Regions from separate parts of the Qipengyuania oceanensis genome, predicted to be linked through region 3. Evidence: predicted binding sites of a transcription regulator. Region 3 holds the regulator's gene; each other region holds the start of a gene.
What was found. The regulator LexA, encoded in region 3, represses DNA repair genes until DNA is damaged. The targets are predictions, from matches to a motif close to GTTCCNCNCTTGTTCT.
Positions count from the first base shown of each region.

Region 1: the regulator LexA is predicted to act here: its motif matches at 3,730-3,745, upstream of GRI48_RS02935 (ATP-dependent helicase).
Region 2: the regulator LexA is predicted to act here: its motif matches at 4,181-4,196, upstream of recA (recombinase RecA).

Region 1 is NZ_WTYN01000001.1:593,024-603,464, reverse strand. Features, by position in the region: gene GRI48_RS02945 (DEAD/DEAH box helicase) at 1-1,030, shown strand, start outside; gene GRI48_RS02940 (entericidin) at 1,191-1,325, shown strand; gene GRI48_RS02935 (ATP-dependent helicase) at 1,416-3,722, opposite strand; gene GRI48_RS02930 (hypothetical protein) at 3,832-4,410, shown strand; gene rsmD (16S rRNA (guanine(966)-N(2))-methyltransferase RsmD) at 4,501-5,046, opposite strand; gene GRI48_RS02920 (pseudouridine synthase) at 5,043-5,813, opposite strand; gene GRI48_RS02915 (aromatic ring-hydroxylating oxygenase subunit alpha) at 5,832-7,007, opposite strand; gene GRI48_RS02910 (AmpG family muropeptide MFS transporter) at 7,079-8,812, shown strand; gene GRI48_RS02905 (bifunctional folylpolyglutamate synthase/dihydrofolate synthase) at 8,809-10,098, opposite strand; gene accD (acetyl-CoA carboxylase, carboxyltransferase subunit beta) at 10,106-10,441, opposite strand, start outside.
Region 2 is NZ_WTYN01000001.1:613,443-623,883, reverse strand. Features, by position in the region: gene dapA (4-hydroxy-tetrahydrodipicolinate synthase) at 1-462, shown strand, start outside; gene smpB (SsrA-binding protein SmpB) at 514-996, shown strand; gene GRI48_RS03020 (DUF2062 domain-containing protein) at 1,094-1,681, shown strand; gene GRI48_RS03015 (hybrid sensor histidine kinase/response regulator) at 1,678-4,134, shown strand; gene recA (recombinase RecA) at 4,275-5,342, shown strand; gene alaS (alanine--tRNA ligase) at 5,568-8,237, shown strand; gene GRI48_RS03000 (hypothetical protein) at 8,250-8,426, opposite strand; gene GRI48_RS02995 (cation:proton antiporter domain-containing protein) at 8,479-10,239, opposite strand; gene GRI48_RS02990 (bifunctional GNAT family N-acetyltransferase/carbon-nitrogen hydrolase family protein) at 10,306-10,441, opposite strand, start outside.
Region 3 is NZ_WTYN01000001.1:388,248-398,688, reverse strand. Features, by position in the region: gene gltX (glutamate--tRNA ligase) at 1-676, opposite strand, end outside; gene GRI48_RS01945 (ComEC/Rec2 family competence protein) at 704-2,884, shown strand; gene lexA (transcriptional repressor LexA) at 2,910-3,602, opposite strand; gene GRI48_RS01935 (molybdopterin-binding protein) at 3,688-4,896, opposite strand; gene moaC (cyclic pyranopterin monophosphate synthase MoaC) at 4,893-5,366, opposite strand; gene trpC (indole-3-glycerol phosphate synthase TrpC) at 5,363-6,154, opposite strand; gene trpD (anthranilate phosphoribosyltransferase) at 6,151-7,143, opposite strand; gene GRI48_RS01915 (anthranilate synthase component II) at 7,140-7,751, opposite strand; gene pip (prolyl aminopeptidase) at 7,799-8,761, opposite strand; gene GRI48_RS01905 (phosphodiester glycosidase family protein) at 8,766-9,611, opposite strand; gene trpE (anthranilate synthase component I) at 9,608-10,441, opposite strand, start outside.

The sequences.
Region 1 (10,441 bases), 200 kb from region 3:
GATCGCGACACCGGGCCGGCTGATGGACCTGTTCGAGAGGGGCAAGATCTTGATGAGCGGCTGCGAGCTGCTGGTCATCGACGAGGCCGACCGGATGCTCGACATGGGGTTCATTCCCGACATCGAATTCATCTGCTCGAAACTGCCCGAAACGCGGCAGACGATGCTGTTCTCCGCCACGATGCCGCCGCCGATCGAGAAACTTGCCAAGAAGTTTCTCAATAATCCGAAGCGGATCGAAGTCAGCCGGGCGGCGTCGACCAACGAGGACATCACGGCCTTCAAGGTCAACGTCGGTAGCCGCCAGAAGGGCGAAACGCTGCGCTGGCTGCTGCGTCACGACCACGTCGACACCGCGATCATCTTCGCCAATCGCAAGACGACCGTGCGCGAACTGAACAAGAGCCTGCAGCAGCACGGCTTCGCTAGCGGGGAAATCCACGGCGACATCGACCAGGCCAGCCGGCAGAAGGAACTGCAGCGCTTCAAAGACGGCGGGATCAATATCCTCGTCGCCTCCGACGTCGCCGCCCGCGGGCTCGACATCAAGGGCGTGAGCCACGTCTTCAATTACGATACTCCCTGGCATCCGGACGATTACGTCCACCGCATCGGCCGTACCGGGCGGGCAGGGGCAAAGGGCAGGGCTTTCACCTTCGTCGCTCCGGAGGATGCGGAAGCGATCGCCAATGTCGAGAAGCTGACCAAGAACAAGATCCCGGTCTTCGGCAAGAAGGACGTACGGGTCGACCTGGTCGAGAAGTCGGATGGCGACGCTGCCCCTGAAAAAACGGTAGAGAAGCCCGCCAAGAACAACGCTGCAGAGCCGGCGGAAAAGCCCCGGCGCGCGAACAACTCGGACGAACGTCGCGAGCAAGCGCCCAGCAAGCCTCGCAAGTCGCGCGAACACCGCTCCGACGAGCCCGTCCGAAACCAGCGCCGTTCGCCTCGCGACGAGGACGACGAGCCGGTTGCCGCCGGGGAATGGAACGGGCCCAAGCCCGGCTTCCTGGACGTCGGTTTCGGCTGATCGCCGCGACCGTACAGGGGCGAAACTGCCCCTCCGGAATTGCTGATAAGGTCATGTTTGCCATGCGCGGAACCCTTCTCGCGCGTTGACGTTGTTTGGTCACCGTCATCCAGCGGCCTGAATTCCTTCCGGGTTTTGGCCGCGATTTTGGAGGAATAACATGAAGAAGCTTCTTGCCGTGGTCGCCCTTGGAACCAGCATGCTCGCCCTGCAGGCGTGCAACACCGTTCGCGGTGCCGTTGATGATGTCGAATCGGTTGGCGATTGCGTCGACGGCGTCGACAACAACTGCTGAACAGCCAAGTCGAGATTCAAACCAGAAGAAGCGCTGCCTCCGGGCGGCGCTTTTTTTGTGCCTGCCGGAATGAGGCCGTCTCAGGTCCGTTCAGGCCAGCGTGACGAAGCTGTCGATGACCCGCTTCTCGCCGGCCTTCTCGAAAGAAATGGTCAGCTTGTTGCCTTCCTGGCCGGTGACTTCGCCGTAGCCGAACTTGTCGTGGAAGACGCGCGCTCCGATCGCGATGTCTGTCCGAGCAGAGGCCGCAAAGCTCGCGGCGCTGCGGCGGCTTTCCTTCACCACCAGTTGTTTCATGTCGTACCCGGTTTCGAGCGCCCGCTGCCAGCCTGGGCCACGTGCAGAGGATCGATCCGGCCGGCTGCTCGACACGTGGGCGAACGGGTCCTCGTTCTCGCTCCAGTTGGCGCGCCATAGCGATGCGCCGCCGGTCATGGTGGTTTCGCTCGTGATGGTCTCTTCGGGCAATTCCTCCACGAAGCGGCTCGGGATCGAGCTTGTCCACTGGCCGTAGATGCGCCGGTTCGCGGCATGGAGGATCGTGCAGCGGCGTCTTGCGCGCGTGATCGCGACATAGGCGAGCCGACGTTCTTCCTCCAGGCTGGCGAGGCCCCCTTCGTCGAGCGAGCGCTGCGAGGGGAAGACACCCTCTTCCCAGCCCGGCAGGAAAACATGGTCGAATTCCAAGCCCTTGGCAGCGTGCATGGTCATGATCGTGACCTTCTCGCCATCGTCGCGCGCGTCATTGTCCATGATGAGGCTGACGTGCTCGAGGAAATCGCCCAGCGTCGCGTACTCTTCCATCGCACGCGCCAGTTCGGAGAGGTTTTCCGCCCTGCCGGCGCTTTCTGCCGAACGATCGGCAGCGAGCATGTCGTCGTAGCCGCTCTCGGCGAGCACCGCGCGCATCAGTTCGGCCGGGGTCGTTTCCTCGGCCAGTTCGCGCCAGTGGACGAACTGCTGGAGCAGGCCGACCAGAGTGTTGCGCGCGCGCGCGGGCAATTCGTCGGTCTCGGCCAGATCGAGCGATGCTGCCGCCAGCGGCATCTGCGTCCGCCGTGCGTGCTGGTACATCTTTTCCAGGGTCTTGGAGCCGAGACCGCGCTTGGGCTGATTGTAGATGCGCTCGAACGCGAGGTCGTCGGCAGGCTGCGCAATGACGCGCAGATAGGCGAGGGCGTCGCGGATTTCGGCGCGCTCGTAGAAACGGAAGCCGCCGATGATGCGGTAGTTGATGCCGATCTGGATGAACCGGTCTTCGAACTCGCGGGTCTGGTACTGCGCACGGACAAGGATCGCGACCTTGTCGAGGCTTGCGCCCTCACGCTCGAGCCGCTCGATCTCCTCGCCCACGCGGCGCGCTTCTTCCGGGCCGTCCCACACGCCGATGACGCGAACTTTCTCACCATGCTCCAGCTCGGTCCACAAGGTCTTGCCGAGCCGCTGGCTGTTGGCGGTGATAAGGCCCGAGGCCGCCGCCAGGATCTGCGGGGTTGAGCGGTAGTTCTGCTCCAGCTTGACGACCTTGGCGCCCGGAAAATCCTTCTCGAAGCGCAGGATGTTGGCGACTTCCGCACCGCGCCAGGAATAGATCGATTGATCGTCGTCGCCGACCACGCAGATGTTCTTGCGTTCCTGCGCGAGCAGCCGAAGCCACAGGTACTGGACGGCATTGGTGTCCTGGTATTCGTCCACCAGGATGTATTTGAAGCGCTTCTGATAGTGTTCCAGCACGTCGCGGTGCTGGCGGAAGATGTTCAGCATGTGCAGCATCAGATCGCCGAAATCGCAGGCGTTGAGCGCCTTCAGACGCTGCTGGTAGAGCCCGTACATCTGCTGGCCGCGACCGTTTGCGTAACTCTCGTTGTCGACGGCATCGAGGTCGGCGGGATTGAGCCCGCGGTTCTTCCAGCCGTCGATCAGTCCGGCAAGCTGGCGCGCGGGCCAGCGCTTGTCATCGATATCGTTGTCCTGGATGAGAGCCTTCAGCAACCGCAGCTGGTCGTCGGTATCGATGATTGTGTAATTGCTCTGGAGACCGACCAGTTCGGCATGGCGGCGAAGCATCTTCGCACAGACCGAGTGAAACGTGCCGAGCCACGGCATTCCTTCCACGGCGTCGCCGATGTGGCGTCCCACGCGCTCCCGCATCTCGCGCGCAGCCTTGTTGGTGAAGGTGACACAGAGAATCTCGCTGGGCCAAGCGAGCCGCATCGCGATGAGATGTGCCAGCCTTGCGGTGAGCGCCGCCGTCTTCCCGGTGCCGGCCCCGGCCAGCATCAGCACCGGCCCCTCGGTCGTCAGCACGGCCTCGCGCTGCGGCGTGTTGAGCCGCGCCGCATAGGGGGGAGGGACGTCTGCCGGAGGCGCGCTGTCGGTGGCTGGAATCTCGGTCATGAAGCGGTGAACAGGTAGGGAACGCGAGGGGCGGGCGCAAGGGCGATCCGGAACCTTGGGCCACCCTTCTGCGTAAGTGGCCCGACAGGAATAAAAACGGAGAACTCATATGAAGTCGCTGATTTATGCCGGAGCAGCCGCACTTGCTCTCACCGCAGCGCCCGCGATGGCCGATCATCACATGGAGCCGATGGAACTGACGGCGATGCAGCAGTCCATGTACGATGCGTGGGATGCCGAGCAGCAGGCGACCTACGATGCTTGGCCGATGGAAGCACAGACGTATTACTGGACTCTCGACGAAATGCAGCAGGGGGTATGGTGGAATGCGCTCAACAACGAACAGCGCGTCAGCATCGTCACGATGACGGAACCCCAGCGCGTCGCGGCCTGGACTTCGATCCGCAACCAGATGAATGCGGCCGGCAACGCGACGGCATCGAATGCTAGCGCGACTGCCCGCACGACCCGTTCGGCCACGAGCGGCAACATAGTGTTCCGCGGCAATGCAGTCACCCAGACGGCTCCGGCTGCCCACAACGGGGAATATCCGCCTTGCAAGGGCGATCAGCAGGACAACTGCGTCAACCCGCGTGAAGCCGGCCTCAACTACGGCAATCGTCCGCTGAATTACTGGCCGGGTAAGCCCGCGAGCGAAATCGACGGTCCGCTTCCGCAGAACCGGTAATCATTTTTCGCAAACCGGGGCGTTCGCGTCTCTCGGGCCACGAAGAGGGGCGGCGGCACGATGGTGTCGCTGTCCTTTTTCTTGCCTGGGTCAGGCTTCGCGACGAAGCAGGGTCAGCTTGGCCTTGCCGACCTTGCGCTCGGCATCGATCGACAGCCCCGCCACCGCGATCGTCTCGTCCGCAGCCGATTCTACCGCCATCCACGTAGCTTCGGAAATCCAGCCCAGTCGCAACAGCCGGTCGAGCGCCACGCCGCCCGCACCGGTGTGATAGGGCGGATCGAGAAGGATGAGATCGGTCGCCTGCTTCGCGGGGCCGAGCTGCATCACCGATCCCTGCTGGATGGTCGCCTTCTCGCGGGCATCGAGGCCGGAAACATTCTCCCTGATCGCCTTTATCGCGGCCGCATCGTTCTCCACGAACAGGCAGTGCGCCGCGCCGCGCGATAGCGCCTCGATCCCCAGCGCGCCCGAGCCTGCGAACAGGTCCGCGACCGACAGGTCTTCGAAGGAGCCCAAGCGGCTCGCCAACATGTTGAACAGCGTCTCGCGCGTGCGATCGGCTGTGGGACGGGTGGCGTCTCCCTTGGGGGCGACGATTCTGCGCCCGCGCCAGTCGCCGGCAATCACTCTCATTTGCTGCGCATCAGCTGCTTGCGGAACGCTTCGACCTGCTTCTGCGGCACTTCCTGGGCAGCGCCGCGCGGCAGGTCGGCGAGCTCGAACGGCCCGTAGGCGAGTCGCATCAGCCGGTTCACCTTCAGCCCCAGGTGTTCGAGAACGCGGCGCACTTCGCGGTTCTTGCCCTCGGTCAGCGTCATCTGGACCCAACGGTTCTTCCCCGATCCGCGTTCAAGATCGGCTTCGATCTTGCCGTAGCGAATGCCGTCGATCTCCACGCCCTCGATGAGATCGTCGAGCTGTGCCTGCGTGACGTCGCCGAATGCCCGTGCGCGATAGGTGCGCGGAATGCCGGACGACGGCAACTCCATCGCGCGCTTCAGCTCGCCGTCATTGGTCAGCATCAGCAAGCCTTCGGTCGTGAAATCCAGCCTACCGACCGGGATCATGCGCGGCGTACCCTTGGGCAGCGCGTTGCGCAGCGCGGTGTAGATCGTCGGGCGACCCGACGAATCGCGTTCCGCAGTCAGCAGGCCCGAGGGCTTGTGGAATCGAAACAGCCGCGGCGCTTCGACCTTGCCGACGGGCTTGCCGTCGACCGACACGCCGTCGAGCGAGGTCAGGAAGGTCGCCGGGGTCGTCACCGGCTTGCCGGCCAGGGTCACGCGCCCGTCTTCGATCATCCGCTCTATCTCGCGGCGCGAGGCGACGCCTGCGCGCGCCAGCAATTTGGCAATGCGATCCCCTTCGGGCCGGTCGTCTGCACGCGGTGTTCTGGACATGCGCCCGCGCCTAGGCCGTCAGTTCGCCGCGCGCAACGCCTCTTCGACGGTCTCGTGGTAGCGACGGATGCCGCCTTCCATCGTGCCGAGCGTCAGTTCGTCAATCGCGCCGCTCTCCAGACCCTGCTGGCCGAGTTCTGCGGCGCGGAAGTCCTCGCTGGCGAAGACCCCGCCGTCGAGCAGCGCCCAGCTGCGTTCCCAGTGATCGCGCGCCTTGTCCGTCGCGGGCGGCTCGGGGATCAGCATGAAGTCCTCGACCAGCGTCAGGTCGTGAGCCTGCGGCATCATCACCATCACGTTGATGTAATCGGGGCTGGGGATGACGAGCGCACCCGGCATGAGCTGGTAGGCATAGGTCACGACGCGCCGCAGCTGCGCCATGTCGGTGAGGTCGATGCCGTCCATTTCCTCCAGCCTGCCGACCGCGCTGCGCGAATGCGGGCCGATCATGTCGCCGCTGGTGACCCCGTCCTTGAAGAAAGGGCCGATCGTCTGCGCGTGCAGGCGCGTGACGTGATAGCTTTCGAGGAAGGCATCCATGATGAGCTTCCAGTTGCCCTTCACGGTGTGCAGCTTGCGCCGGAACAGGAATTGTTCGCCCATGCCGAGCGCGTGGAAATCCTCGCCGATCGTTTCGGCAAGCGTGAAGTCGGCGGTTTCCTCATGAGGAGCGAACCAGATCAGGCCGCCGGTCTCCTTCGAGGGCAATTCGACGAGACCGAAATCCGCCTTGTCGAGATCCGGGAAAGTATCGGGGCGGGGCAGGGCGAGCAGCCGTCCGTCCACCGCGTAGGTCCACGCATGATAGGGGCAGACGAGCTTCTTCGTGGCGCAAACCTCCGCGCCCTCGACCAGCCGCGTTCCGCGATGGCGGCAGACGTTCATAAACACATGCGCCGTGCCATCCGCGTCGCGGGTGATTAGCAGCGGTCGCCCGGTGGCATCGTGCGGCACTGCCATGCCCGGCTCGGGCAGTAAGACCGAGGGGCACAGGATCTGCGGCAGGCGGTCATAGATCGCCCCCTTCTCGCGCGCGAAATGATCGGGATCGGTATAGACACGCGCGGGCACGGTCGACGGTTCGGCGGCATCGCGCTTGCGGTTCTCGGCGAGGTCTTTCGCCAGCGCGAGCATCCCGTCGGTCGGCCTGCGGGCCGGATCACCAACGGACTTGGTTATACCCACAGCACTCATGGTGGCTGTTCCTTCCTCTTTCGCGCCGCTAGTGTCGCACCAAATTGGCGAAAACAAAAGGACGCTAGGGTATGGCAGAGGTCGCAGCCGCTAAGAAGCAATCCGCTTGGCGGGTGCTCGGTATGGCGCTGAGCAATCGCAAGACAGGCTTCATGCTGCTGTTCGGCTTTGCCAGCGGGCTGCCTTTCGCGCTGTTCCTCGGCACGCTTTTCGCCTGGCTGACCGAGGCGGAAGTCGATCTGGAGACGATGGGCGTGTTCAGCCTCATCGGCCTTGCCTATGCCTTCCAGTTCCTGTGGTCGCCGCTGATCGACAAGGTCGATCTGCCGCTGTTGCGCCGGCTGGGTCGCCGCAAGCAGTGGATCGTCCCGATGCAGGTGCTGCTCGGCAGCTTCCTCGTCACCATGAGCCTGCTCGATCCCAAGTCGCAACTCGGCATGTTCAGCCTGCTCGCCGGGATCGGCGCCTTCGCCAGCGCGACCCAGGACATCGCGATCAATGCCTGGCGCATCGACGTGGCAGACGAACGGGCGACGATCGATATTCTCTCGACGATCTACCAGATGGGTTATCGCCTCTCCTCGCTCGTGGGCGGCGCGCTCGGCCTGATCATCGCGGCGCGGATCGGCTGGCCGGAAACCTACGCCATGATGGGCGCGATCCTGCTGTTCGTCGGTTTCGTCGGCTTGTGGGCCCCCAATGCTGAGGGCGTGGCCGAGAATAGCCAGGGCGACGAGCAAGTCCGCGCGCTGCGCCTCGCGGGCGAACTCGAGCCGGCCATTCGCAGCCGTGCGCTCGTCGCGGTCGGCCTCCTCTGGGCGGCAGCGATCGGCGTCGTGCTGGTATTCATGATCCTGTCGCTGACCAGTGCGCCGGAAGACCGGCCCAACCCGACCGAGTTCACGGTCAACTGGGGCCCGTGGATCATCGTCGCCACGATCATCCTCCCCGCGCTCATCGCCGGCTGGCTCGCCGGACAGAAGAAACAGGGCAAGCATCTGCTCAGCCATGATGCGCCGCCCGCCAGCGGCGGCTCCTACGCGATGGACCATCTCTATCGCGCGCTCGTCCTGCCGCTGGTCGAGTTCGTCGGCCGCATGGGCTGGAGCCTGGTGCTGATCCTCGCCGTGGTGCTGACCTACCGCATCTGCGACGCGATCTGGGGTACCTTCGCCTATCCGTTCTACCTCGGCGAGCTGCAGTACACGAACGACGATGTTGCGTTCGCGTCCAAGTTCTTCGGGGTCGGCGCGATCATCGCGGGGCTCGCGCTGGGCGGACTGATGCTCACCACTATCGGACGGATGGCAACGCTGCTGATCGGCGGGATTCTCGCCGCGCTCACGAACCTGCTCTATGCCGACATGGCGGTGGGCGGAGCCAATATGGCGGCATTCAGCAAGGCGATCGGCTTCACCTACCTGATCGAGCAGGTGCCCGGGATCGGTGATGCCGACCTTGCCAAGCTGACCATCACCATCGCGTTCGAGAACCTCGCCATCGGCATCGCGGGTGCGGCCTACATCGCCTGGCTGTCGTCCATCGTGTCGAAGAAGTTCAGTGCCGTGCAATACGCACTGCTGTCATCGCTCACCTTGCTGATCGGCACGCTGGGGCGCGGAGCGCTGGGCGAGATGATCGAGAACCAGGGCTATTACGACGTTTTCGTCCTGACGACCTGGATCGGGCTGGGCGCAGCGGTGCTGGTCTGCGTCGAATGGTATCGCGAGAGCCGATCGCGCAATTCCGGAGTGGTCCAGCCGGACATCGCCGAAGTCGATCACGACGTCGCCGCGGGAAGCTAGTCGGGCAGCTCGTCGTTGAGCCGCAGGACTTCGCCCGCGAGGTAGAGCGAGCCCGAAACCAGCACCGGCAGGCCATCATCCGGCAGTGCTGCCAGCGCCGTCGGCACATCGTCCGCCGATCTCGCGTCCGGTCCGAAAGCGATTGCGGGATGCCACTCGTGTCCGGGCACGGGTACGACCGTGATGCTGCCGATGCTGTCGGCAAGTGGTGCGATCAGTGCCTGCGGGTTTTTCGCCTCGATCATGCCGATGACGAGGTGCAGCCGCTCGCCAGCGAAATGGCGCGCGATCATCGCGCCGGCATCGGGATTGTGTCCACCGTCGAGCCAGATGATCCTGTCCCCGGTCAAAGGCCCAGGCGCGAGGCGCTGCATCCGCGCTGGCCAGCGGGCGGAGCGGATGCCTTCGGCGATCGCTTCTGCGGACACGGACACGAAGTCCTGATGGCGCAGCATGGCTACCGCCAGCGCAGCGTTGTCGGCCTGGTGCGCTCCGGGCATGGCGGGCAGGGGCAGGACCAGTTCGCCGTGGCGGTCGGCATAGTGGAGGCCAGCGACATCGACGCTCGAATGCCATTCGCGCCCGCGCATCGCCAGTGGCGCGCCAGCGGCCATTGCCGCTCGTTCGATCTCCAGCGTCGGGCCTTCGGGATAGGACAGCGTGACCAGCGAGCAGCCGGGCTTGGTGATGCCCGCTTTCTCGAACGCGATGCGGCTCAGCGGATCGGTCGGCGTGCCTTCCTCGGGGGCGAGCAGGAACCGTTCGTGGTCCATGCCGAGCGTGGCAATTCCGCAGGCCGCAGGATGTTCGATCACGTTCGTCGCATCGAACCGGCCACCGAGTCCCACCTCCACCACGCAGGCATCCGCCGGGACGCGGGCGAACTCGGTGAAAGCAGCGGCAATGGTGACTTCGAAGAAGCTGGGGTTGAGGCCGTCGGCAACATCGAGAATCTCTGCCAGCAATTCGGCCAGTCGCTCGTCCGAGATAAGCTCGCCCGCCACGCGGATGCGCTCGTTGTAGCGCACCAGGTGCGGGCTGGTGGTGACGTGAACCTTGTATCCTTCCGCCTCCAGCATGGCTCGCAGGAAAGCACAGGTCGATCCCTTGCCGTTGGTCCCCGCGACGTGGAACACGTGCGGCAACTGCTCGTGCGGATTGCCGAGCCGGCTAAGCAGAGCGCGGATGGTACCCAGCCCGAGCCTGCCGTCGGGCACGCTCAGCTGCGCCAGCCGGTCGAGCTGGGCCTGGACTGCGGGGCTTTCGGAGCGGGCGAAATCCCGCATCGCGGGTTCAGGCAGCCTTCTTGGGCGCGAGGTAGTCCAGCACGCTCGCCAGCCGGGTCTTCAGGTCATGCCGGTGGACCACCATGTCGACCATGCCGTGCTTGTAGAGATACTCGGAGCGCTGGAAGCCTTCGGGCAATTGCTCGCGAATCGTATCCTGGATCACCCGCTGGCCGGCGAAGCCGATCAGGGCGTTAGGCTCGGCGATGTGGATGTCGCCGAGCATGGCGTAGCTCGCGGTCACGCCGCCCGTCGTGGGATCGCTGAGCACGACGATGTAGGGCAGGCCGGCTTCCTTCAGGCGCCGGGTCATCACGGTCGCCTTGGGCATCTGCATCAGGCT
Region 2 (10,441 bases), 230 kb from region 3:
GACATCGAGGACGAGACCGTCGTCGAACTGGTGCGAAAGTATCCCGACCGGATCGTCGCGATCAAGGATGCGAGCGGCGACCTGTCCCGCGTGGCCGACCACCGGATGGGACTGGATCACGATTTCTGCCAGCTGTCGGGCAATGACGAGCTGTGGCTGCCCCATGCCGCAGCAGGTGGGCGGGGCGCCATATCGGTGACCGCCAACGTCGCTCCTGCATTGTGTTCTGAGTTTCACGCGGCGATCGCTGCAAACGAGCTCGCCCGCGCGCGCGAATTGAACGACCGGCTGTTCCCGCTGCATTACGCCATGTTTTCGGACGCTAGCCCGGCGCCGGTCAAATATGCACTCAGCCGCGTCCACGAATGGTTTTCGTGCGATGTGCGCCTGCCGCTGTGCAACGCGAGCAATGCGTCGCGCAAGGCTGTGGACGAGGCGCTGGAGCACGCCGGCATCCTGTAAGCTCGCGGCGGGTTTGCAACCGCTCGCCCAGCGCCTACATGGCGCAGCCTGATGGCCAGACCCAAACACGCAACCTTCGACAAGCAGAACGTCGTCGCCGAGAACCGGCGCGCCCGCTTCGACTATGCGATCGAGGAAAATTTCGAAGCCGGGATCGCGCTGACCGGGACCGAGGTCAAATCTCTGCGCGCGGGCGAGGGCGGCATTGCCGAAAGCTATGCCGAACTGCGCGACGGCGAGGTCTGGCTGGTCAATTCGAACATTCCCGAGTTCAGCCACGGAAACCGCCACAACCACGTGCCCAAGCGGCCGCGCAAGCTGCTGCTCAACGCCCGCGAGATCGATCGGCTGACCGGCGCAGTCGAGCGCAAGGGAATGACGCTGGTTCCGCTGGCGATCTATTTCAATTCGCGGGGCAAGGCGAAGGTTGACCTCGCGCTGGCGAAGGGCCGGCAAGCGGCGGACAAGCGCGAGTATATCAAGGAACGCGACTGGAAGCGAAACAAGTCGAATATCCTGCGCGAGCACAGCTGACATTCCTGCTTCGTCGCCGCGGCGCGGCTACTTGCCGCATATGCCAAACCAGCCCTTGCGGATTGCGACCCGAGCCTTCAAGTGGACCGCCAGCACGATGCCGGAAAAACGCTCCAAGACCGCCCTTGCCGACTGGCTGAGAAAGCGCATGCCGGAGCGTGAGGAATTGGCACGCAACAAGTATCTCGCGCCGATCGCCCATCGCTTCCTTTCGCCCGAGCTATGGCGCTTTACCCGCCGATCGGTGCCCCGTGGCGTCGCACTGGGCCTGTTCTGCGCCTTCATCATTCCGATCGGACAGATATTCCTTGCAGCATTCATGGCATTGCCCGCGCGCGCGAATGTGCCACTTGCCGCCGCGGTCACCTTCGTGACCAACCCGTTCACCTTTCCCGCCTGGGTGGTCGCCGCGAACAGGGTCGGCGAGATGATGCTCAACATTGAGCAGGTGATGGGCTCGCATGCCGGCGAGCAGTTGGCGCATGATCGCGGCGCGCTCGCGGTTTTCTTTGAGATGGCCGGCGTGACGGCCTTCGGCTTCGTGGTGCTGGCGGTGGTCGGGGCGGCGCTCGGTTACCTGCTCGCAGGTTTCGCCTGGCGCTTCATCGTGGCTCGCAAGCGTGCACGGCGCCTGGCAGTGATGGAGCAGCGGCTCGACGAACGCCTGGGCAATAGCGAGGCATGAGCTCCGACCCACAGGACACGCTGCTGCCCGGGGCCCGCCTCCAGATGGGGCTCGCCATCGCGGTTGTGGCCAGCATGGCGATCCTCTGGTTCGCGTCCGGATCCGCGCTCGTCACGTTGGCCTACGGCGGCGGTCTGGCGGCGATCCTGATCGCGATCTTCGGCCAGTCGCGCTTGCGCAAGGAACCGGCGAGTGCCGACTTTGCCATACCCGACTGGTCGGTCACCGTCGCCGCGCTCGAGCAGTCTGACGATGCCTGCGCGCTGACCGACAGGGCTAACAGGCTGGTGTGTGCCAACGCCCGCTTCGTCGAAAGCTTCGGACTGGAATCCGCGCCGCCGAGCATCGCTTTTGCCGAACCCTCGCGAAACGAGCTGTCGCGCGCTGCACGCGAAGCCTGGCGGGACGGGATGGCGCAAGTCGCGGCGCTGGCTGGAAAGGCTTCCGGGGAGCAATGGTCGCTCACGATCGAGCGAACCGGGCGGGGCGAAGACTATCTCCTCTGGCGTTTCGCCAGCGAGGTGCGTCAGTCCGCCGACGAGCTGGTTGCAGGACTGGTCGGCGACCGCGCTGGCGCGATCCTGTCGCGCGCCGGGATCGAGGTCGCGCTGGTCGAACCCGATGGCTCGATCCGCGCTGCCAGCGCCGGTTTTGCCGAGCGGGCATCGGGCGATCCGACGGCGACGCTCGCCGGGCAGGACTTCGTCAACCTGCTGCGCTCCGACGATCGGGAGCGCATCTTTTTCGCGCGCGAGGGCAAGCAGGGGACGCCGCAGACACTCGTACATATTCCCCTGAACGATCCTGCCGCGGGCGAGCTGGCCGCTGCCGACCAGGCCGCTTCGCTGATGGCGCTGGTGGATAGCGGAGTGGGCATCGGCGGAGGCTGGGACGGCGGAGGTCGCGCAGCCATGCCGCAGGTAGAGGCGCTGCTGGGTGCCTTGCCGCTCGGCCTGGCATTGACCGATCGCGACGGCCGGTTCCTGTTCGCCAACAAGGCCTTCCTGCGCGCGATCGGTCGCAAGGAAAAGGGGTTGCCCCAGTATCCGACCGACCTGGTGGTGCGCGAGGACAAGGCGACCGTTTCCGATGCCGTGCGTCGCTTCGGACGCGGGCCGGCAAGCAGTGGCGACATGGCGGTCCGCCTGTCGAACCAGCCCGACGATCCGGTATCCATCGGCCTTGCCGGCGTGCGCGGGCTTGGCGAGGCGGCGGTGCTTCTCAGCCTGGCCGACTCGACCGAGGAAGTCCGGCTGCGGCGGCAGGTGGCGCAGGCCACCAAGATGCAGGCGGTCGGCCAGCTGGCCGGCGGCGTTGCGCACGACTTCAACAACGTCCTTACCGCTATCATCGGCTATTGCGACCTGATGTTGCTGCGGCACACGCCCGGCGACAGCGATTACGACGACATCCAGCAGATCCGCGCCAATTCGAACCGCGCCGCCTCGCTCACGCGCCAGCTGCTGGCCTTCTCGCGCCAGCAGACGCTGCGCCCGGAGACGGTGCAGCTGCCCGACATCGTGAGCGAGGTCAGCCAGCTCCTCAAGCGGTTGATGGGCGACCGGATCGAGTTCGTCGTCAGGCACGACCGCGAGCTGGGGCCGGTGCGCGCCGATCCGCAGCAGCTGGAACAGGTGATCGTGAACCTGGCGGTCAATGCGCGCGACGCGATCCAGTCGCATGGCGACGGTCCGGGCCGGCTCACCATGGCGACGCGCCGGATCCCGGCGTCTGAAGTCGGCAAGATCGGGTACGATTTCATGCCTGCCACCGATTATACCGCGCTCATCGTGCAGGATACCGGTGGTGGCATCCCCGAAAACCTCATCGGAAAGATCTTCGAGCCGTTCTTCACGACCAAGGAACAGGGCAAGGGGACGGGCCTCGGCCTCTCGACCGTCTACGGCATCGTCAAGCAGTCCAATGGCTTCATCTTCGCTGACAACGTCGTCGGCAACGATGGCAGGACGGAAGGCGCGCGCTTCTCGGTCTACCTCCCGGTCCACCAGGTCGAGAGCGACCCGGCGCGCGGGCGCAAGGCGGATGTCGAGCCCGACACCAGCGACTGGGCCGGGGGCGGTCGGCTGCTGCTGGTCGAGGACGAGGACATGGTCCGGACCATCGCCACCCGCGCGCTCACCCGTGCGGGTTATGAAGTCACCGCCTGCGCCGACGGCGAAGAAGGGCTCGAGCTGATCAAGGCCGGCGGCGAATTCGACCTTGTGGTCAGCGACGTGGTGATGCCGGGCATGGACGGGCCCACCATGGCCAAGGGCATTCGCAAGATCCATCCGCACATGCCCTTGCTGTTCATGTCCGGATACGCGGAAGAACAGCTGCGCAACGACATCGCGATGGCCGACATGCATTTCCTTCCCAAGCCATTCTCGGTCCAGCAGATCGGCGACAAGGTCGCGGAAATCCTCGGCAAGCACGCTCCGGCGAAGGTCTGACAGGACACGGGCAGGGCTTTGCCGGCACCCCTGAAAATTAAATCGCGTTCTCCTCTTGTTCCATGAGAACAAATGCGATACATGGCTTACATGTTGGAAAGAGCCCGGATCGGTCTGGGCAAACGATGGAGGCATGTGCCATGGCGGCGAACCTGAAGCTGGTAGAGGGCAAGGAAATGAACGCAGACCGTCAAAAGGCGCTCGATGCCGCCCTTGCGCAGATCGATCGCGCTTTCGGCAAGGGCTCGGCAATGAAGCTGGGCTCGAAGGAAACGATGAACGTCGAATCGATTTCGACCGGTTCGCTCGGGCTCGATATCGCGCTCGGCATCGGCGGCCTGCCGAAAGGCCGGGTGATCGAGGTTTACGGGCCGGAAAGCTCGGGTAAGACGACACTCGCGCTGCATGTGATCGCCGAAGCGCAGAAGAATGGCGGCACGGCGGCGTTCGTCGATGCCGAACACGCGCTCGACCCGGTCTACGCCAAGAAGCTCGGCGTCGATATCGACGAGCTGATCGTTTCGCAGCCCGACACGGGCGAGCAGGCGCTGGAAATTACCGATACGCTGGTCCGTTCGAACGCGATCGACGTTCTCGTGGTCGACTCGGTCGCCGCACTGGTCCCCCGGGCCGAGATCGAGGGCGAGATGGGAGACAGCCACGTCGGCCTGCAGGCTCGACTGATGTCGCAGTCGCTGCGCAAGCTGACCGGTTCGATCAACCGATCCAAGTGCATGGTGATCTTCATCAACCAGCTGCGCATGAAGATCGGCGTGATGTACGGCAATCCCGAGACGACGACGGGCGGTAACGCCCTCAAGTTCTACGCTTCGGTCCGGCTCGACATTCGCCGCACGGGCCAGATCAAGGATCGCGACGAGGTCGTCGGCAACTCGACCCGCGTGAAGGTCGTGAAGAACAAGGTCGCTCCCCCGTTCAAGCAGGTCGAATTCGACATCATGTATGGCGAGGGCATTTCGAAGATCGGCGAGATCCTCGATCTCGGCGTGAAGGCGGGCATCGTCGAGAAGTCGGGGTCGTGGTTCAGCTACGACAGCGTCAGGATCGGCCAGGGCCGCGAGAATGCCAAGACCTTCCTCAAGGAAAACCCTGAGATTTGCACCAAGTTGGAAGCTGCGATTCGTGGCCGCACCGACGTGGTCGCCGAGGAGATGATGGCGGGGCCGGACGCGGACTCCGACGACTGATCCTCAAGCGGGTCCTTCTGTCCGACAGAACCCGGCAGGGGTTCGGGGCCCGAACACACGGAATGCCGCTGCATGCCATCCCCATCCGGCATGTGGCGGCTTTTCGTTTCCAGACACCCCCTAGGGTCCGCAATAGCGGCAAAGGCGCAGTGATCGAGGAAACCGCACGCCCTGCCGCAGGTTTCGCGCTTGTCGCTAGCCCCGACATTGCCTAACTGACCGGCCATGACGTCGACCAACGATATTCGCCGGGGCTTCCTCGACTATTTCGCTGCTGCCGGGCACGCCGAAGTGCCTTCAGCGCCGCTCGTACCTTACAACGATCCGACGCTGATGTTCGTCAACGCGGGAATGGTGCCGTTCAAGAACGCGTTCACCGGTCTCGAAACCCCGCCAAACCCGACCGCCACCAGCAGCCAGAAATGCGTGCGCGCCGGAGGCAAGCACAACGATCTCGACAATGTCGGCTATACCGCGCGGCATCACACGTTCTTCGAGATGCTCGGCAATTTCAGCTTCGGCGATTACTTCAAGGAGCAGGCGATCCTCCATGCCTGGACTTTGCTTACCAGGGAATGGGCGCTCGATCCGGCGCGATTGACTGCGACTGTCTATCATACCGACGACGAAGCCTTCGATCTGTGGCGCAAGATTTCCGGCCTTCCGGAGGAGCGGATCATCCGCATCCCGACCAGCGACAACTTCTGGTCGATGGGCGATACGGGGCCGTGCGGTCCCTGTTCGGAAATCTTCTACGATCACGGCGACCACATCTTCGGTGGGCCTCCAGGCAGTCCGGACGAGGATGGAGATCGCTTCGTCGAGATCTGGAACCTCGTGTTCATGCAGTTCGACCAGTCGGCCGACGGATCGCGAACCGCTCTTCCCAAGCCCTCGATCGACACCGGTATGGGGCTCGAACGTATCGCGGCGGTCATGCAGGGCGTCCACGACAATTACGATACGGATACCTTCGTGGAACTCATCGCCGCGTCAGAAAGCCTGACCGGCGTGAAGGCCGAGGGTGAGCACAAGGCGAGCCACCGGGTCATTGCGGACCACTTGCGTTCGACGAGTTTCCTGATGGCTGACGGCGTACTGCCGTCCAACGAGGGCCGCGGTTACGTCCTTCGCCGCATCATGCGGCGCGCGATGCGCCATGCACACCTGCTTGGCGCCAAAGATCCGCTGATGCACCGGCTCGTGCCGGCGCTCGTTGCCGAGATGGGACAGGCCTATCCCGAGCTGGGCCGGGCGCAGCCGCTCATCGAGGAAACCCTGCAGCGCGAGGAAACACAGTTCCGTCGTACGCTGGAGAAGGGTCTGCGTCTGCTCGACGAGGCGACGTCGACGATGAGCGACGGCGACCGGCTCGATGGCGAGACGGCCTTCCAGCTCTACGACACCTATGGCTTCCCTTACGATTTGACGGAGGATGCGCTGCGCAGCCGCGGTCTCGAAGTTGATCGCGCAGGCTTCGATGCCGCGATGGAGCGGCAGAAGGCTGCTGCCCGCGCCGCCTGGAAGGGTTCCGGCGATGCCGGATCGAGCGAGGTCTGGTTCGACATTGCCGAGCGCGATGGTGCAACCGAGTTTACCGGCTACACCTCGACTTCGGGAGAAGGCCGCGTCGTGGCACTGCTGCGCGATGGCACCGAGATCGACAGCGCGTCGCAAGGCGACACCATCACCGTTCTGACGAACCAGACGCCCTTCTACGGCGAAAGCGGCGGCCAGTCGGGCGACGCGGGCACGATCAGCAGCCCCGCCGGATTGGAGATCGCGGTCGAAGAGACGTCCAAACCGCTTGGGCGACTTCACGCGCATTACGGCAAGGTGACGAAGGGTTCGATCAAGGTCGGCGAAACCGTGCATCTGGAAGTCGATGCCGAACGCAGGGATCGGATTCGCGCCAATCATTCCGCAACGCATCTCGTTCATGCCGCGCTGCGCAACCGCCTCGGCGGGCACGTCACGCAAAAGGGATCGCTCGTTGCCGACGATCGCTTCCGCTTCGACTTTTCGCACCCCAAGCCGCTGACGGATGAAGACATCATTGCGATCGAGGCCGAGGTGAATGCGGAAATACGCCGCAACGAACCGGTCGTAACGCGCTTGATGAGCCCGGACGAGGCCGTCGAAGCAGGCGCTCTCGCACTGTTCGGCGAAAAATACGGCGACGAAGTCCGCGTCCTGTCCATGGGCGGCCTGGGAGAGGGCGGACGGAATTTCTCGGTCGAACTGTGCGGGGGAACCCATGTCAAGGCGACTGGCGATATCGGCGTTTTCCGGATCGTGTCCGAAAGCGCCGTCTCGTCGGGAGTGCGCCGGATAGAGGCGCTGACGGGAGAGGCCGCTCGCAGGTGGCTGGTGGGTCGCGAGGATGCGCTGAAGGCGATCGCGGGCGTGATCAAGGCAGCACCCGACGAGGCTGCTGGCCGGGTCGCTGCGCTGGCGGAAGAACGCAAGCGCCTCGAAAAGGAACTCGCGGAAGCCAGGCGCGCCTTGGCACTCGCCGGCAATACGTCGAACGCGAACGCTGGCGCACAGGCTGACGAACAGATCGCCGGCGTCGCATTTTCAGGTCAGGTAATCGAAGGGTTGGACCCCAAGGAATTGCGCCCGCTACTTGATGAAGCGAAGAAACGCATGGGATCGGGAGTAGGCGCGATCTGCGCAGTCAACGATGGCAAGGCGGCATTCGCGGTGGGCGTGACAGACGATCTGACCGGTCGGTTCGATGCGGTTCAGCTGGTACGCGATGGCGTAACAGTGCTCGGCGGCAAGGGCGGCGGTGGTCGTCCGGATATGGCGCAGGGCGGTGGTCCGGACGGTTCCAAGGCAGCCGAGGCGATCGACGCGGTGCGCAAGGCGCTGTCGAGCGTTGATGCCTGAGGCCGTGGACCGCTAGCGGCGGTTCATGCTCTTCATCTGCAGGTGATGCTCGGCACCGCGTGCGGTGTCCGGTCCCTTGCCGCGGCTCTCCATGAGCTTCGGATCAGTCATGTCTCCGTCCTGCACGTTTTGCGGCTTGAACTTCTCGGCATCCGAGATCGGTTCGCTCGGCGGGGTCTTGTCTGACATTTTCGTCTCCTTCGCCCATTCAACGGCCCGGGCGCGACAAAGGTCCGAAAAGTCAGGTGGATGCGGTGCTGGTCTTGAGCTTCGGCCGACGTTCCAGCGCGCCCATCTCCTGGATCTGCGCGCGCAACTCGTCCCGCTTTTCGTGGATCGAAGCGATCACTGGGCCCATCGCGACGCCGAGATCGACGAGCGCGGCCTCGGATAGCTGGAGCGAGGCTTCGAGCGTTTCGGGCACGGCTGTGCTGGCACCTGCGCGATAGAGTTCGGCTGCATGTATGGCATCGCGCGCACGGGCGATGATCGGGAGATCGGGATGCGACTTGCGCAGTTTCGCGGTCAGGCGCTGCGCCAGAACAGGTTCGTCCATCGTCAGGATGACGGCCGGTGAATGATCTATTCCGAGGTTTTCGAGCGCGTGGCCGCGTGCTGCGTCACCGAAGACCGCGCGATATCCCTTGCGCTTGGCGCTCTCGATCATGTCGGTGTCGGAATCGATTGCGACATATGGCTGGTCGTGTGCGGCCAGCATGTCGGCGATCAGCCGTCCCACCCGCCCGGCACCCACAACGATGACCCTCGGCGTCGCGGCATCGGCCTCGTCGAGCTGTGCGACAGGCTCGATGCGCCGCGCGACGAAACGTCCCGCCCGGGCAAGGACAGGGGTGACGGTCAGCCCGATCGCGGTGACGATCTGCCAGAACTGCGCGGTTCCGGGCTGGATCAGCAAGGCAGAGCTCGCCGCGGCCAGCACGATCAGCGTTGTCTCGGACGGGCTTGCCATCAGCAGCCCGGTTTCTGCCGCTGTCGATCGCCTTGCTCCCATCAACCGCAGGAGGAGGAACGTGACGAGCGACTTGAAGACCAGCACGCCGACCACCGCGAGGACGATCGGGCCGAGATTAGCCCAGATGGACGTGAGATCGATCGACATGCCGACGGTGATGAGGAAGATCCCCAGAGCGAGGCCCTTGAACGGCTCCATGATGCCTTCGACCTCGCCGTGATATTCCGTCTCCGCGATCAGCAGGCCCGCAATCAGCGCACCCACGATCGGAGACAAGCCGACGACCGCCGTCGCAAGGCTCGCGCCGATAACGACGAGCAGGGATGCGGCGAGGAACAGTTCGGGGCTCTTGGTTCGTGCGGCTTGGCCGAACAGGCGGGGTAGGGCAAAGCGGCCGACTACCAGCAGGCCTGCGATCACCAGCGCCCCCTGCCATAGGGTATCGACGAGGCCGCCCCATCCTTCGGCTTGGGCATAGGGCGCCATCGCGCCAAGGATGAAGATGATCGGGACGATCATGATGTCTTCGAACAGCAGCATCGAAAGTGCTGCGCGCCCGACCGGGCTGTTCGTGCCCGATATCGGCAGCACGATCGCCGTCGAGGAAAAGGCGAGGGCGAAGCCCAGCGCCAGCGCCCCGACCCAATACTGGCCCATCATGCTGAGGAAGATCGCGAGCGACAGGCCGATGACGAGCAGTTCGAGCGCACCCAGCCCGAAAACGAGCCTGCGCATCTGCCACAGGCGATTGAACGACAGTTCGAGCCCGATCGTGAAAAGCAGGAGGATGATCCCGAACTCCGCAAACGGGTCGAGCGCTTCGGGATCGGTGATCGTCACGTGGGCGAGCCACGGGTAATCGAAAACCAGTTTGCCGAGCCCGAAAGGACCGACGAGCACGCCGATCAGGATGAAGCCGATCACCGGCGTGATGCGAAACCGGGTGAAGACGGGAATGACTATTCCCGCCGATCCCAGGATCACCAGCGCATCGGACAGGGCAGGGGAGGCGAGTTCACCGGAAGCCATGAAGCGTGAATAGGCAGGCGGTCTGCCAAAGTCACCAGCCGAAGCACGCGTTTAGGACGCGATGTGTCAGCCGCCGCCGGGAGAACTTGAGCCGAGCGGTTCACGCCGCGGGCGCGGCTTGCCGGGATGCTTGCCGTCGACGTCCCACTCGATCCGGTAAAGGTCGAACCGGCGGTCGGCGAGATTGCGGACCGTCCCCTCG
Region 3 (10,441 bases):
CGCGATAGATCGGCAGCTGGCGAAACGCGTTGTTGAGATGATCGTCGCCGCGAATGACATGGGTGACGCCCATGTCGTGATCGTCGACAACCACGGCCAGCATGTAGGTCGGCGTGCCGTCGGCGCGCAGCAGGATGTAGTCGTCGATCTCGGCATTCTTGACCGAGACCTTGCCCTGGACCGCGTCCTCGATCGTCGTCTCGCCATCGGCCGGGGTCTTGAGCCGGATCACGAAGGGGGCGCCTTCGGGCGCCTCGGCAGGATCGCGATCGCGCCACCGCCCGTCATAGCGCATCGGCTGCTTGTTGGCGCGCTGGTCGGCGCGCATGGCTTCGAGCTCTTCGGGAGTGGCGAAGCATTTGTACGCGTTGCCACTGGCCAGCAGCTCGTTCGCAACTTCGGCGTGACGCGCTGCGCGTTCGCTCTGGAATACCGGCTCCTGGTCGTAATCGAGCCCGAGCCAGTCGAGCCCGTCGAGAATCGCGTCGATCGCTTCCTGCGTCGAGCGCTTCTTGTCGGTATCCTCGATCCGCAGCAGCGCCGTGCCGCCGTTATGGCGCGCGAACAGCCAGTTGAACAGCGCAGTACGCGCGCCGCCGATATGCAGGAATCCGGTGGGAGAGGGAGCAAAGCGGGTGACCACCTTGCCGTCTTTTAATCCACCTTCGCTTGCCATGAAAAAGCGCTTCCTTTCGATGGCCCAATGGCGACTAACCAGGGCCCGGCTGTCCCGATGGGAGATAATGCGGGCAGCCTTGATGCTGCGGTGCAGCGCACTTGGCGCAAGCGTACCGGTTTGTCCAGTTTTGCAAGGGGCGCGAACGAATTTCTGCGCCGGGCCGGTTTCGATCGCGGGCCGTGGCTGGCGGTTGCCTTTGCCGGCGGGATTGCCGCGTGGTTCGTGCTCGATGGGCCTTGGCAGTGGAGCGCGCTGGTCGGAGCGAGCATACTCGCCGCGATCGCTGCAAGCACACGCTACCGGGACCGACCGGATCGGAGCGAACTGGCGCTGGCGTTAACCGGCCTGGCACTCGCGCTTGCCGCCGGCGTGCTGATCGTCTGGGCACGCTCGGCCAGCGTCGGGGTCGAGGCGATCGATTATCCCCGGGTCGAACGCTTCGAAGCGCGGATCCTCGAGCGGGAGCAACAACCTGCGCGCGAGCGCGTGCGCCTAACGGTCGCCATGCACGATCCCGAGGCCGGCGTAGCGCGCAAGATCCGTCTCAACCTGGCGCTGGACCGGGACGACCCACGCTTTCGCGAGGGCGCAGTCATCCGGCTTCGCGCCCGCTTGATGCCGCCCGCACCGCCGATGCTACCGGGCGGCTACGACTTTGCCCGTGCCGCGTGGTTCCAGGGATTGTCGGCGACCGGCTCCATCCTCGGTCCGGTCGAACTGGTCGAGGAGAGCCTTGAGCGCACGGGCCTGGCAGGCATCCAGCGCCGCCTGTCAGGCCACGTGAGGTCGCAGATGAGCGGCTCGCCGGCGTCGATCGCTGCCGCTTTTGCGAGCGGGGACCGGGGCGCGATCAGCGATGCCGACGAAGAGGCGATGCGCGACAGCGGGCTGACCCACCTGCTCTCGATCAGCGGCCTGCATGTCAGCGCGGTGATCGCGGCAGGCTACTTCCTCTCTTTGAAACTTCTCGCGCTCTGGCCGTGGCTCGCGTTGCGGGTCCGCCTGCCGGTCGTTGCTGCGGCCATCGGCGCTTTGTTCGGCATCGGATATACGATCCTGACCGGCAGCGAGGTTCCGACCGTCCGCAGCTGCATCGGAGCGGTGCTGGTGCTGCTCGCGCTGGCGATGGGACGGGAGCCGCTGAGCATCCGCATGGTTGCCGTCGCGGCGGCTTTCGTGCTGTTCGTCTGGCCGGAATCGCTGGTCGGGCCGAGCTTCCAGATGAGCTTCACCGCGGTGTTGGCCATCGTCGCGCTCCACAATGCGGGGCCGGTGCGGCGATTCCTCGCTCCGCGCGAGGAGAGTTGGCAGGCCCGGATCGGGCGGCGTGGCACGATGTTGCTCGCCACGGGGCTCGTCATCGAATTCGCACTGATGCCGATCGTTCTTTTCCACTTTCATCGTGGCGGGGTCTACGGCGCGTTCGCGAATGTCGTGGCAATACCGCTGGTAACATTCGTGACCATGCCGCTGATCGCGCTCGGCCTGTTGCTCGATCTGGCGGGCCTTGGCGCACCGGCATGGTGGCTGACGCAGCATTCGCTGGAGCTGCTGGTCGGGATCGCGCATTTCACCGCAGCGCAGCCAGGTGCGATCAAGCTGTTCCCGCAGATCGGCGGATTTACTTACTTCCTGTTCCTCGCAGGCGGACTGTGGCTGGGCTTGTGGCGTGGGCGAGCGCGCCTGCTTGGCCTGGCGCCGGCTGCCGTTGCGACCCTGCTTCTCGCGGTAACGCCGACGCCGGATGTTTTGATCTCTAGTGACGCGCGCCATGTGGGAATCGCGGGCGAGGGGGACAGGCTGCTTGTCCTGCGCGAAGGGCGATCCGATTATGCGAAGGACAATCTGCTCGAAATGGCAGGAATGAATGGCGAACCGATTGCCCTTGCAGACTGGCCGGCGGCGCGCTGCTCTCGCGATTTCTGCACCCTTATGCTCGATCGTGGCGGCAGGAGATGGACGCTACTGATGGCACGGAGCCACGACAGGATCGAGGAGCGCGCACTTGCAGCCGCCTGCAGCGAAATCGATATCGTGGTCGCCGATCGCTGGTTGCCGCGAAGCTGTCGCCCGCGCTGGCTGAAGGCCGATGCGCGGATGATGCGGCAGACAGGTGGCCTCGCCCTGTTTCTGGAGCGGAAAAGGATCAACCGGGTAGCCGATCACCAAGGCGAACACGGGTGGTGGCGGGACGAGGAGCCATAAGCTCCACGCGCCCCGCGTCACGAAATTAGTGGTATCGGCGCAGGAGCCCGGCGAGCTTGCCCTGGACCTGCACTTGCCCGGCATCGTAGATCTGCGGATCGTAGCTGGCGTTTGCCGGATCGAGGCGGACGCGACCGTTCTCGCGGCGCAGGTACTTCAGCGTCGCTTCCTCATTGTTGACCAGTGCGACCACGATTTCCCCATCGCGAGCACTGTCCGTGCGGCGGACCAATGCAAAATCGCCGTCGAAGATACCCGCTTCGATCATCGAATCGCCCGAGACTTCGAGCGCATAATGCTCGCCCGGACCGAGCAGGGCGGCAGGGACCGGCAGCGAGTTCTGACCTTCAAGCGCCTCGATCGGGGCACCGGCGGCAATGCGGCCGTGCAGCGGTATCTCGATGACATCGTTCGCCGCTTCGGACTGGCGCGACGCGGTCGGCTTGGTCGCGGCTGCCACCATGTCGTTCGCTGCGCGAGCGCGCGGGGCGGTAGAAATCGCATCCTCCGGCTGCTTGAGCACTTCGAGAGCCCGTGCCCGGTTCGGCAGGCGGCGGATGAAGCCGCGCTCTTCCAGCGCCGAGATGAGGCGGTGGACGCCCGACTTGCTCTTGAGGTCCAGCGCTTCCTTCATTTCCTCGAAGCTGGGCGAGATGCCCGTCTCTTCGAGACACTGCTGGATGAAGCGGATCAATTCGTGCTGTTTTGCCGTCAGCATGGGCCGGGCTCCGTGATAGCCATCTGTTCCTTCGACTCGCGAATGCGAACGAATGCGGAACAATTAGGCAACCAAATAGGTGAAGTCAAGCAATCCCGCCATTTTCGAGCAGGTACACCGGAACATATGTTCCCGCTTTCGTCTCGGGTGCGTTCGGCGGTCGATCGATGAGGGCGGTCGCGGTCGCCAAGGCCAGCAAGCCAGCGGAATCTTGTTCAAGGACCGGATGGACCTTCCCTTCGGCTACGGTGGCGCGGAGAAACTCCCTTCGGGCATGACCCGGCGCAAGATCGAGCGCCGTCGGTAACGAGATGGCCTGCGGCCCCGGTCTCAGGCAGCCTGCCAGCTTCCGCAAGAGCGGGAGCAGAAACAGGAACGCCGTGACGTAGGCGGAGGCGGGATTGCCCGGCAGCCCGAGGATGACCTGACTTCCTTTGCGCCCGACCATCAGGGGCTTGCCCGGCTTCATGGCAACCCGCCAGAAATCGATGCGCGCGCCCCATCGTTCGAGCGCCGGGCGCACGAGGTCGTGATCGCCCACCGAGGCACCGCCCGTGGTGACGATCACGTCGCAAGCGCCTGCATTGTCGAGCGCGGCCAGCAAAGCCTCCATCGTATCGGCCACCGGTCCCAGGCGTTCGATCCGGCCAGCAGGGGCGCGCGCCAGCGCTTCCAGCATGGCGCCGTTGGTCGCCGGAATCCGGTGCGCGGGACAATCTTCGGGAGACGGTGCCAACTCGTCGCCGCTGTCGATTACCGCGAGGGAAGGAAGCCGGTGAACGCACAGCCTTGCGTGGCCCGATCCCAATGCGAGCGCCATCTGGTTGGCATCGATGCGTGTTCCGGCAGGAAGCAAGACTTGCCCCTTGGAAAAATCGTAACCGGCACGCCGGATATGGCGCGCTGTCGGCTCGCCTTCGCCGTTGAGCGCGATGACCTCGCCGGTGCGCGTGCAGTTTTCCTGGAGCAGCACCGCCATGTCGCCTTCCGGCATGTGTGCGCCGGTAGAGATGCGGATTGCCTCGCCCCGACCGAAGCTCCCGCGGAACGGGTGTCCGGCGGCGCTTTCGCCGACAACCTGCCAGGGGCCCCGGTCGTCATCTGCATGCAGGGCATAGCCGTCCATCGCCGACAGGTCCGTCGCGGGCTGGGTGCGTAGGGCCACCAGGTCTTCGCCGAGATACCGGCCGATTGCCTGCTCTGTATCGAGGTGTTCGCTTGCAAGGGGCTCGATGCCGCGCAGCAGCCGGTCCAACGCTTCGTCGAGCGGGATCGGCGGCTGCGTGCCTGTCACGATGCGCGCCAGTCGCCCGACTTGCCACCGCGCTTCTCGAGCAGCCGGATGTCGGAGACGACCATGCCCTTCTCCAGCGCCTTGGCCATGTCGTAGATTGTAAGCAATGCGATCGAAGCTGCTGTAAGGGCTTCCATTTCGACGCCGGTCCTGCCGGTGATGCTGGCAGTTGCGGTCGCCCTGATGGCGCCACTTTCGAAGGTGAAATCCACGCTGACCGAATCCAGCGGCAGCGGATGGCACAGCGGAATGAGGTCTGCAGTCTTCTTCGCGGCCATGATCCCGGCGATCCGCGCCGCGCCGAGAACGTCACCCTTGGGGCCATTGCCCAGGCGAACCGCTTCGAGCGTATCCGGCTGCATTCGGATCGTGCCGCTGGCGATCGCGACACGCTGCGTTTGCGTCTTACCGCCGACGTCGACCATGCGGGCCGCCCCGGTATCGTCGAGATGCGTGAGCTTTTCGGTCATGCCGTGCCCGTCAGTAGGGAGCGGGTCGCCGCCTCGACGTCGGGCTGCCGCATCAGGCTTTCGCCGACGAGAAAAGTGCGCACGCCGCTCGCGGCGAGCCGCTCGCAATCCGCATGCGTCGAAATCCCGCTCTCGCCGACCAGCAGTGTTCCCTCGGGTGCGAGCGGGACAAGCCGCTCCGTCGTGGCGAGATCGGTGGTGAAAGTCCTGAGGTCGCGATTGTTTACGCCGATCAGCCGGGATTTGAGGCGAGCGGCGCGCTCCATTTCGGCTTTGTCGTGGACTTCGACCAGCACGTCCATATCGCGCTCGATCGCTGCCGCCTCGATTTCGGCCATCGCCGTATCATCTAGCGCGGCGACGATGATGAGGATGGCATCGGCGCCGATCGCACGCGCTTCGGCGACCTGCCAGGGCTCAACCATGAAGTCCTTGCGCAGGACCGGCAGGGAACACGCCGCGCGCGCTTCCATCAGATAGTCCTCATGACCTTGGAAATAGGGCGCATCGGTCAGAACGGAGAGACAGGCTGCGTCTCCGTTTTCGTAAGCGCGCGCATGATCGGCAGGCTTAAAATCCTTTCGGATCAGCCCTTTGGAAGGCGATGCTTTCTTCACTTCCGCAATCAGTGCGAAGCCCGCCTTGGCCTTGGCTTCCAGTGCCGCGCGGAATCCCCGCGGCGCGGACTGGCCGGCCGCCCGGTGATCGAGCGCGGTGATCGATTCCGCCGCGCGGCGCGCAGCGACCTCGATGCGCTTCGTGGCGCAGATTTCCTCGAGCTTGTTCATCGGGTCAGGTCGATCCACTGGGCGAGCAGCGCCTCGGCAGAGCCGCTGTCTATGGCCTCGGCCCCCATGGCAACGCCGTCGGTCCAGCCTGTCGCCTTTCCGGCAACTTGCAAGGCCGCGCTCGCATTGAGCAGCACCGCGTCGCGATAGGGACCGGGCGTTCCTTGCAGCAGGGCCTTCAGCGCCTTTGCGTTGTGGGCCGCATCGCCGCCGCGAATGGCTTCTACCGGCGCATGGTCGAGGCCGACAGCGCTTGCATCGACGCGGCGCATCTCGAAATCCGCGCCGCGCACGTCGGCTAGCTCGTTCCCCCCGGCAAGGCTGAGTTCGTCGAGCCCCTCGTCGCCGGAGACGATCATCGTGTGCTCGCCGCCGAGCCTTGCCTTCGCCCGCGCGTAGATCGGAACATAGGCAGGGCGCGCGATGCCGATCAGCTGCCGCTCGACCTGCGCGGGGTTGGAGAGCGGGCCCATCAGGTTGAAGATCGTGCGGCGGCCGAGCTTCTTGCGAATGGGCTGGATGCGGCCCATCGCCGGATGGTGATTTGGCGCGAACAGGAAGCAGATGCCGATCTCGTTGAGCGTACGCTCGGCGGACTGCCCCGCGGCAGCCATGTCGAGGCCAAGGACCTCGAGTGTATCGGCGACGCCGGCCAGCGACGAGACCGCCCGGTTGCCGTGTCGCGCCACCGGAACACCGCAAGCCGCGACGACCAGCCCGACCGCAGTCGATACGTTCAGCGTGTGATGGCCGTCGCCGCCCGTTCCGCAAACATCGATCGCACCCGGGGGCGCGGAAATCGGAACGAGACGCGCGCGCAGCGCCCGGGCCGCGCCTGCAATCTCTTCGGAGGTTTCGCTGCGATCGGACAGATCGACGAGATAGCGGGCAATCTCCTCCTCGCTCGTCTCGCCGTCCAGAATGGCGCCGAAGACTTCCTCGGCTTCGTCCTCGGTCAGATGGGCGTCAGCTGCAGGAAGCGTCTTCATGCCGCCAGCCTGTTCGGCATGACCGGATCGAGCCCGCAAACCCGCAGGAAGTTTGCGAGCAAGGCGTGGCCGTGTTCTGTCGCTATGCTTTCGGGGTGGAACTGGACACCGTGGATCGGCAGGTCGCGGTGCCGGAAGCCCATCACGCTCGTCCCGTCGAGGCCGGGAGTCTCGCTCGTCGCATTGACCCGTAGCGCATCGGGGATGCCTTCCACGATAAGCGAGTGATACCGGGTCGCGGTGAAGGGCGAGGGTAGGCCGGCGAACACTCCCGTACCGTCATGATCGACCGGCGAGGTCTTGCCGTGCATCAATCCGCCGCGCGCGACCGTACCGCCGAAATGCTGGCCGATCGCCTGGTGGCCGAGGCACACGCCGAGCAAAGGCTTGCGCGCATCCGCACAGGCCGCGACGAGTTCGAGACTGATGCCGGCCTCGTTCGGCGTGCAAGGGCCGGGGGAAATCAGAAAGCCTGCTGCTTCAGTCCGGATTGCATCGGCTGCCGACAAGGCGTCGTTACGCTCGACCTGGACCTCGACACCCAGTTCCATCAGGTAATGGACAAGGTTGAAGGTGAAGCTGTCGTAATTATCGATGACTAGGATCATCGGGCGGCCATCGCTTTTCCGGGCATCTCGATCAAGCAAGTTTCTTGTCAGTCCGCTTTGCCGGCCAGCTTGTCGGTCGCGCGGACAAGGCCGTCGACAATGCCCGGTTCGCCGGCGGAGTGGCCGGCATCATGGACGATCCAAAGCTCGGCTTGCGGCCACGCCTTCTTCAGCGCCCAGGCCGAGGTCGGCGGCGTGCAGATGTCATGGCGACCCTGCACGATGATGCCCGGAATATGCGCGATCCTGTCGACGTTCTCCAGCAATTGCGCTTCCTCCAGATAAAAGTTTTCGAGGAAGAACTTCGCGCAGATCCGCGCGAACGGCACGGCCTTGGATGGATCGGCAAAGCTGTCGAGCAGCGCCTCGTCGGGTAGGAGAGTGGCGACGTTGCCCTCCCACAGGGACCATTCGCGCGCGGCCGCAAACCGGATGTCCTCCCGATCGCTGGTCAGCCGCTCGTAGTAAGCCTTGACCAGATTCCCGCGCTCATCCTCCGGAACGAGGCCGGAGAAATCGTCCCACTGTTCGGCCATGATCTCGCTCGCGCCGTAGGAATAGAGCCAGTCCTTTTCCTTCTGGCGGGCGAGGAAGACGCCGCGCAGCACCAGTTCGGTCGCGCGTTGGGGGTGCGTCTGGGCGTAGGCGAGGGCGAGCGTCGCGCCCCAGCTGCCGCCGAACACCTGCCATGCATCGTGACCGCACATTTCTCGCAACCGCTCGATGTCCGCGACGATGCGCCAAGTATCGTTGTTCTCGATCTCGGCAAACGGCAGCGACTTGCCGCAGCCGCGCTGGTCGAACAGCAGAACGTCGTAGAGTTCGGGGTCCCACTGGCGACGATGGCTAGGCGACATGCCGCCGCCCGGCCCGCCATGCAGGAAGACGGCGGGCTTCGCGCCGGGCGTCCCGACCCGCTCGTAGTAGAGCGAATGACCCTCTCCCACATCGAGCATGCCTGTCTCGTAGGGTTCGATTTCAGGATAGAGTGTGCGTCGTTCGTCGGTCACCGGATCAGTCCTTTCGCGTGACGACGAGCATCGGGCCGATCGGCGCACCGCCATCGATGCGGTTCTTGGCCGGATCCCACAGCGCCGAAACGCTGCCGTCGAGATAGAGCGCGTTCGCCACTTTCAGCTCGTCACGATAGAAACGCGCGAACTTGCCGAACGATACCGGTGCTTCGCTGATGACGAAGTGGGCGCGGCCCTGGGCATCGACGCCGACACCGTTGCGGATCGCCTTGGACGGGCCATCGTCCTGGAATTCAGGGTGCAGCTTGCCGCCGATGACCAGCATCGGCCCCGACTGCGTACCAAAGGCCGGGCGATCGCGCACCGAGGAGAAGAAGTCCTCGCTGGTCTTGACGTGCCAGTTGCCGCTGCTGCCGTAGAACACGCCATTGGGCTTCATGTGGAAGTTGCCCGATCCGTCGGCCCGGTTGAGTTCCTTCAGCCGATCACCGCCTTGGACGAAATAGCCGATCGGCTTGCCTTCCTTGTCGAACATGCCGGCGTTGACGGCAAACGCCACCGATCCTGCCTCGACCGCGCCGGCATAGGCTTTCAGCGAGCGATAGGGCGCACCGCCCTTGGGACCGAGCGCCGTGCTAATGACATGCTTGCCAGGCTCGGCGACGCAATCCGTCAGCAGGACGTCCTCGAAGAAATGCGGTGTGCAGGCGGATGCGAATGCGGCGCTCGGCGACTCGCTCGGAGCGGGGGCAGCTTTCTTGCTCGCGCCGGTGACATCGCGAACCGTGTCGCCGCTGATGTCATGCCTGATGACGGGATTGCCCGCTTCCTGCTGCTGATCGCACGCAACCAGGCTCAACAGGGTCAGAAGAAATATGCGTTTCACTGGGCGTATCCGGTCTCGTTCGACACGCGCACTGCTTCGCGCGCTGCCGCGATCAGCGCGCCGGCCTTCGCCTCGCATTCTCGCTGTTCGTATTCGGGATTGCTGTCGGCAACGATCCCCGCACCGGCTTGCACGTGCAGGACGCCATCCTTCACGACCCCCGTGCGCAGGACGATGCAGCTGTCGAGCGAACCGTCAGGCGCGAAGTAGCCGACCCCGCCGGCATATGCACCGCGCGTTTCCGGTTCCAGTTCGGCGATGATCTCGCAGGCGCGGATCTTGGGTGCACCGCTGACCGTGCCGGCCGGAAAGCCGGCGAACATGGCGTCGAGCGCGTCCCTGTCGCCTGCCAGCCGGCCGACGACATTGCTGACGATGTGCATCACGTGGCTGTAGCGCTCCACGGTGAAACTGTCGGTCACCTCGACGGTGCCTTTCTCGGCTACCCGGCCGACGTCATTGCGCCCGAGATCGAGCAGCATGAGATGCTCGGCGCATTCCTTGGGGTCGTCGAGGAGGCTGATCTCGGCCTCGCGATCGGCCTTGGGATCCGCGCCACGCGGCCGGGTACCGGCGATCGGCCGGATGGTCACTTCGTTGTCGCGCACGCGAACCAGGATTTCCGGACTGGAGCCGACGATCGCAAATCCCGGCAGGTCGAGAAAATAGAGAAAGGGCGAGGGGTTCACGCGCCGCAATGCCCGGTAGAGCGAGAGTGGTGGCAGGTCGAACGGGCAGGTGAAGCGCTGCGCCAGCACGACCTGGAAGATGTCGCCTGCCGCGATATACTCCTTCGCGGCGAGCACCATCTCGCGATACCGCCCGGGCGG